Linked DNA regions of Xanthobacter dioxanivorans. The protein of the gene in region 1 interacts with the protein of each later gene in a pairwise test. Links are inferred from orthologs where the notes say so. Each region holds a gene or a part of one and is shown on either strand. Other genes may lie near its edges. The genes, in order: rho and hfq.

Region 1 (3,235 bases):
GGAAGCGCTGGAGCGCCTGAAGGACACCGGCATCGCCGCCATCGGCCTCGACTGGGCGGCGGATCGCGGCGCTGCGCGGGCCCGGCTGTCCGACCGGCTGGTGCTCCAGGGCAACCTGGATCCCCTGCGGCTGATCGCCGGTGGTTCTGCTCTGGAGGAGGAGGTGGCGCGCATCCGCGCCGACTTCGCCGGTGCCCGCCACATTTTCAATCTGGGGCACGGCATCCGCCCCGAGACGCCGCTCGCCCATGTGGAAAAGCTGGTGGAAGCGGTTCGCCGCGCGCTTTGACCCGACCTTGGAAGCGGATCGCTATGGCTCACGATTTATATAGCTGGATCAAAGCGCTGCACGTGATCGCCGTGATCTCCTGGATGGCGGCCCTGCTCTATTTGCCGCGGCTGATGGTCTATCATTGCGCGGCCGAGGCCGGTTCGGTGCAGTCGGAGACGTTCAAGGTCATGGAACGCCGGCTGCTCAAGGCCATCGCCAATCCGGCGATGATCGCGACCTGGCTCGCCGGCCTCTATCTCGCTTTTGCCGGCGGCTGGTTCGTGGCCGGCTGGTTCCACGGCAAGCTGCTGCTGGTGCTGGCGCTTTCCGCCGCTCACGGCTTTCAGAGCCGATGGGTGCGCGCCTTCGCACAGGATCGCAACACCCGCCCCGCCCGCTTCTTCCGCATGGTCAACGAGGTGCCGACCGTGCTGATGATCGGCATCGTCATCCTGGTTGTGGTCAAACCGTTTTGATTTCACTTCGCCTCAAGGAGGGCTTGCGCAGCACCGCCGGGGTGCCTATCCTCCTGTCGCTTTCCTAAACGCAGGCAAATGCGCTTCCTGTACTTCGGGTCCGTTATTGGTCCGGCGGGAGCGCCAGGCGGCAGCTGCGTGCCCCGGCTTCTCCTGAAGACCTGCGATCCCCGTACCCCTCCCCTCCGCCTGGTAGCGATCCCACAGCGATCCGCACCGGCATACTCAAGACCCATCGAGGCTTTCCCTTATGCGGGAAGTGAAACTTCAAGACCTTAAGTCCAAGACGCCCGTCGAGCTCCTCGCCTTCGCCGAGGAGAACGAGGTGGAAAACGCCAGCACCCTGCGCAAGCAGGAGCTCATGTTCGCCATTCTCAAGCAGCTGGCAGCCACGGAAACCGAAATCATCGGCGAAGGCGTGGTCGAGGTGCTGCAGGACGGATTCGGCTTCCTGCGCTCGCCGGAAGCCAATTATCTGCCCGGTCCCGACGATATTTACGTCTCTCCCTCGCAGATCCGCCGCTTCGGCCTGCGGACCGGCGACACGGTGGAGGGACAGATCCGCTCGCCGAAGGAAGGCGAGCGCTATTTCGCCCTTCTCAAGGTCAACACGATCAATTTCGAAGACCCCGAGAAGACCAAGCACAAGATCAACTTCGACAACCTCACGCCCCTCTACCCCGACGAGCGGCTCAAGCTCGAGCACGAGGAGACCCAGGGCAAGAAGGACTTTTCGGCGCGAATCATCGACATCGTCGCGCCCATCGGCAAGGGCCAGCGCGGGCTGATCGTCGCGCCGCCGCGCACCGGCAAGACGGTGCTGCTGCAGAACATTGCGAAATCCATCACCGCCAACCATCCGGAATGCTTCCTCATCGTGCTGCTCATCGACGAGCGGCCGGAAGAGGTTACCGACATGCAGCGCTCGGTGAAGGGCGAGGTGGTCTCTTCCACCTTCGACGAGCCGGCCTCGCGCCATGTCCAGGTCGCCGAGATGGTGATCGAGAAGGCCAAGCGCCTTGTGGAGCATGGGCGCGACGTGGTGATTCTCCTGGATTCTATCACCCGCCTCGGCCGCGCCTACAACACGGTGGTGCCGTCCTCCGGCAAGGTGCTGACCGGCGGCGTCGACGCCAACGCCCTCCAGCGGCCGAAGCGCTTCTTCGGCGCGGCGCGCAACATCGAGGAAGGCGGCTCGCTGACCATCATCGCCACGGCGCTCATCGACACCGGCTCGCGCATGGACGAGGTGATCTTCGAGGAGTTCAAGGGCACCGGCAATTCGGAAATCATCCTCGACCGCAAGGTCTCCGACAAGCGGGTGTTCCCGGCCCTCGACATCACCCGCTCCGGCACCCGCAAGGAAGAGCTCCTGGTTCCCGCGGACACGCTCAAGAAGATGTATGTTCTGCGCCGCATCCTCAATCCCATGGGCACGGTGGACGCCATCGAGTTCCTGCTGGACAAGCTGCGGCAGACGAAGACCAACGGCGATTTCTTCGATTCCATGAACACCTGAGGGTGGCCGCCGGTGGCCCGCCGCGGCCGCCCGTCCATCTGCCCAACCTCATGCCCCGGCTCCGCCGGGGCATTTGCTTTTGTGCCGCCTGTGGGCGGGCAACCGTCCGCGTGCCTTGGGACCACGCGCCGGGCACCGGCCGTGATCCTGGCCATCCGGAGCTGCAGACGCATCGGTCGGGACCTGCCAGGAACGCGGGACCTGCCGAAAACGAACCTGCCGGGAACGAAGGGGCAACCGGCGGATGCGACCGATTCGCCCTCTTTTCGTTCCGCCGCTGTTCTCCGTGCCGCGGCCGGGGCGTCCCGGATCGGCACACCGCCAGCCCATTGCGCGCGCCGTGCGGGTGCTGGCTGCCGGCCAGCGGCGCAGGCCCTTCGCCCGGTCCCTGCCGGGAGGGACGGAACAGACGGGCAACATCCGGGCGGCAGCGATTCGGCCGCCTTTCGTTCAGGCGGCGTTCCGGCTCGCCCGGCGCAGCGTGTCAATTCGGGACATTACCGGGGCCGGCCTTTCCGTTTGGCGACGGAGCCCCTATCTTCAAGACAAATGCGCGGGCCATGTTCCGCACCGTTCTTTTGAGGATTGGGCCATGTTCATTCAGACGGAAACCACGCCGAACCCCGCAACGCTCAAGTTCCTGCCTGGCCGTTCGGTCCTGGGAGACGGCACCCTTGATCTGCGCTCGGCCGAGGACGCGGACCTGTCGCCCCTCGCCCAGCGCCTGTTCGACGTGCGCGGCGTCTCCGCGGTGTTCCTGGGCTCCGATTTCGTCACCGTCACCAAGGCGGAGGCCGAATGGCCGCAGATCAAGCCGGCCATTCTCGGCGCCATCATGGAGCACTTCATGTCCGGTGCTCCGGTCCTGTCCGAGGGCGTGAAGCCGGATGCCCCGGATGCGGACGAGTTCTTCGAGGAGAAGGACGCGGAGGTCGTCGCCACCATCAAGGAGCTGCTCGACACCCGCGT
Region 2 (3,254 bases), 2.8 Mb from region 1 along the record:
TTCTCCGTCTCGCGCGCGTCGCCCACCTGTGTTCCGCCTCGTCCGCCGAATCGCCCGCACCCTTACAGGGAATCATATCGGCGATCGATACTTGCGGGAAGCTGCGGAGGCGGCGCGTGAAGCGCTCGCCCCCGGCTTTTCACGACCTGCCTTTCGCACCCTACATGGGATGGACGCGGCGGGCTCCGAAGCGCCGGGCGATGAGACCCGCCCGATCCGGCGGAATGCGCAGGGCCACATGCACCTGCCCGTCGTCGCCGATGGAGCGCTCCAGCACCTCCCCGTGGCGATAGAGCCAGCCGAGCCCCTCCCCGTCCTCAGGCGGGAGTGTCACCGCCACCGTCACCCGGTCGGCGGTGATGCGCCGCTCCACCAGGGCCAGAAGGTTGTCGGTCCCCTCCCCGGTCAGGGCCGAGACGGGGACGGGGCCGTCGCCCACGTCGGCGCGACTGGCCCGGTTCTGCGTTTGCTCGCGCGCCTCGGGCGAGAGGCGGTCGATCTTGTTCCACACCTCGATCACCCGCCCGCCTGGCTGCGGATCGACGCCGAGGTCGGTGAGCACGTCGTCCACGTCCGCCCCCTGGGCGTCGGTGTCGGGATGGGAGATGTCGCGCACGTGCAGGATCACGTCCGCCTCCAGCACCTCCTCCAGCGTCGCCCGGAAGGCGGCGACGAGCTGAGTCGGCAGCTCGGAGATGAAGCCCACCGTGTCGGACAGGATGATGCGGGTGCCGTGGGGCAGGGCGACGGCGCGCAGGGTGGGATCGAGGGTGGCGAAGAGCAGGTCCTTCGCCATCACCTCGGCCCGCGTCAGCCGGTTGAAGAGGGTGGACTTTCCGGCATTGGTGTAGCCCACGAGGGCAACCACCGGGTACGGCACCTTTTTCCGGCTCTTGCGGTGCAGGCCGCGGGTGCGCTTGACCTGCTCCAGTTCCTTCTCGATGCGCACGATGCGCTCGCCGATGAGCCGGCGATCCGCCTCGATCTGGGTCTCGCCCGGGCCGCCGAGGAAGCCGAAGCCGCCGCGCTGGCGTTCAAGGTGGGTCCAGGACCGCACCAGGCGGGAGCGCTGGTAGTTGAGATGGGCGAGCTCCACCTGCAGCGCGCCTTCCTTGGTGCGGGCGCGCGTGCCAAAGATCTCCAGAATCAGAGCGGTGCGGTCCACCACCTTGGCGGACCATGCTTTTTCCAGGTTTCGCTGCTGCACCGGGGAGAGCGCCGCGTCAAAGAAGACGAGGTCGACCTCCTCGGCTTTCACGATGCCGGCCAGTTCTTCCACCTTGCCGGTGCCGAGGTAGGTGGCCGGGCGGATCTCCGACAAAGGCACGATGCCCGAATAGACCACCTGGAGGTCGATGGCGGCGGCAAGGCCCACCGCTTCCTCAAGGCGCGCGTCCGGGCCACGGCGCTCAGGGACGCCGCGGGTGGCACGCTTCGATAGAATTGGGGTGATCACCGCGCATCGCGTCGGCGGCGCGCGGCGGTCGATGCCGCCGCGGCCCTCCTTCTCCCGCCCGCCGGATGGACCCGTGTCCCGTTCCGGCTTGCTGGCAGCCCCCTCGCCTTGCGATCTGGCCCCCTTGGCGGATCCGCGCTCCACGCTGCTTATGCCTTTTCTCCCGCATCATCGGTGGGATCGAACAATTGCACCGGATGTCCCGGCATGATGGTGGAAATGGCGTGCTTGTAAACCAGCTGGGAATGTCCGTCGCGGCGCAGCAGCACGCAGAAATTATCGAACCAAGTGACGACGCCCTGCAATTTCACCCCGTTTACCAGGAATATCGTGAGAGGTGTCTTGTTCTTGCGGACGTGGTTGAGGAAAGTGTCTTGGAGATTTTGTGTCCGTTCCGCCGCCATTTTCGTATCCGTTTCTTTCGGCGTTAAGCCCACGGCGGACACACGCAACGACTGTGCCTCCGCAGTGGGAGTTGGGGACGCTAGAATGGCACAGCCCCGTCGCGGCGCAATAATATTTTGCCCCGCAACATAGGCGTGGCCTTGGACAGGCTCAGCTCACTTCCGAAAAGTCGTGGAATTTCAAGCGCAAGGTGGTGGCGATCGGCCCCGGCACGCCCTGCCCCACCAGCACGCCGTCGAGCCGGACCACCGGCATCACAACCGTGGTCGCGGCGGTGATGAAGGCTTCGGACGCGGCGTGCGCCTCGGCCACCGTGAAGGCCCGCTCTTCCAGCTGGTAGCCCAGCGCCTTCGCCACCTCCAGCACCACCGTGCGGGTGATTCCGCGCAGAATCCCGCCCTCCGCGGGGCGGGTGAGGATGCGTCGGTCCGGGGTGACGATCCACGCATTGGTGGAGGCGCCCTCGGTCACCGTGCCGTCGGGGGCGACGAACCAGGCCTCGCGTGCCCCCGCCTCCTTGGCCTGCTGCTTGGCCAGCACGTTGGGAAGGAGCGAGGTGGACTTGATGTCCACCCGGGGCCAGCGGTTCTCGGGCACGGTGATCACCGCCACGCCCTTGGCCGCGGTGGCATCCTGCGCCGCGCGATCGGTGCGGCGGGCGGTGACCACAACCGAAGGGGCCGTGCCGGGCGGTGGAAAGGGGTGGTCGCGCCGCGCCACGCCCCGGGTCACCTGGAGATAGACCATGCCGTCGGTGACGCTGTTGCGGCGCACCACCTCGTGCAGCACGGCGGAGAGGGCGGCGTGGGTCATGGGGGTGGGAATCGCCAGTTCCCGGAGCGAGCGGTCGAGCCGCTCCAGATGGCGCCTTTCATCCACGAGCCGGCCGCCGAGGACCTCGCAGACCTCGTAGACGCCATCGGCGAACTGATAGCCGCGATCCTCCACGTGCACACTGGCGTGGCGGTGAGGCAAATAGCGTCCGTTGACATAGGCGATGCGCGACATGAATCCCTGCTTCGGTCAGGTGCGCCAGACGGCGAGATGGAGGACCACGAAGAGCCCGATGATTTCCAGCCGCCCCGCCACCATGCCCAGCACCGCCACCAGGACGGACCCCACCGGCAGGGAGGAGATGGCCGGCCAGCCGAGGCCTGCGGCGTCGTAGACCGGCCCGGTATTGGTGACGACCGCCGCGGCGGCGGCCAACGCCGCCTGGAAGCTCGGCAAGCCGGGGCTGAGGGCGATGGCGCACACGCCGAACAGGAAGGCGAGGCTCGCCGCGCCGGCCCAGATGCCGCGCATGACCGAGCCCACGCCGCCTTCCAGCGCCGCCGGCTGCACGAGGTGGGGATAGACGAGGCGCATCAGGTCGCCGCGCGTCCGCAGCAGG

The links.
Region 2: the proteins of rho (region 1) and hfq interact in binary tests that used the Escherichia coli proteins (3 or more experiments, as listed by UniProt). The link is inferred for Xanthobacter dioxanivorans from one-to-one orthologs.

The regions. Positions count from the first base shown.
Region 1 is NZ_CP063362.1:1,620,486-1,623,720, reverse strand. What follows is about bases 211-3,131. They hold rho (transcription termination factor Rho), read left to right. Parts: upstream 211-997; coding sequence 998-2,266; downstream 2,267-3,131. Other genes in these bases: EZH22_RS07700 (NifU family protein), read left to right, coding at 2,859-3,131; hemJ (protoporphyrinogen oxidase HemJ), read left to right, coding at 313-747; hemE (uroporphyrinogen decarboxylase), read left to right, coding at 211-289. Outside these bases: more of hemE, read left to right, coding at 1-210; more of EZH22_RS07700, read left to right, coding at 3,132-3,235. UniProt on the Escherichia coli protein: Facilitates transcription termination by a mechanism that involves Rho binding to the nascent RNA, activation of Rho's RNA-dependent ATPase activity, and release of the mRNA from the DNA template.
Region 2 is NZ_CP063362.1:4,442,470-4,445,723, forward strand. The notes cover bases 234-3,173. They hold hfq (RNA chaperone Hfq), read right to left. Parts: upstream 1,861-3,173; coding sequence 1,606-1,860; downstream 234-1,605. Other genes in these bases: hflX (GTPase HflX), read right to left, coding at 234-1,489; EZH22_RS20730 (D-amino-acid transaminase), read right to left, coding at 2,012-2,869; EZH22_RS20735 (TrkH family potassium uptake protein), read right to left, coding at 2,885-3,173. Outside these bases: more of hflX, read right to left, coding at 161-233; more of EZH22_RS20735, read right to left, coding at 3,174-3,254. UniProt on the Escherichia coli protein: RNA chaperone that binds small regulatory RNA (sRNAs) and mRNAs to facilitate mRNA translational regulation in response to envelope stress, environmental stress and changes in metabolite concentrations.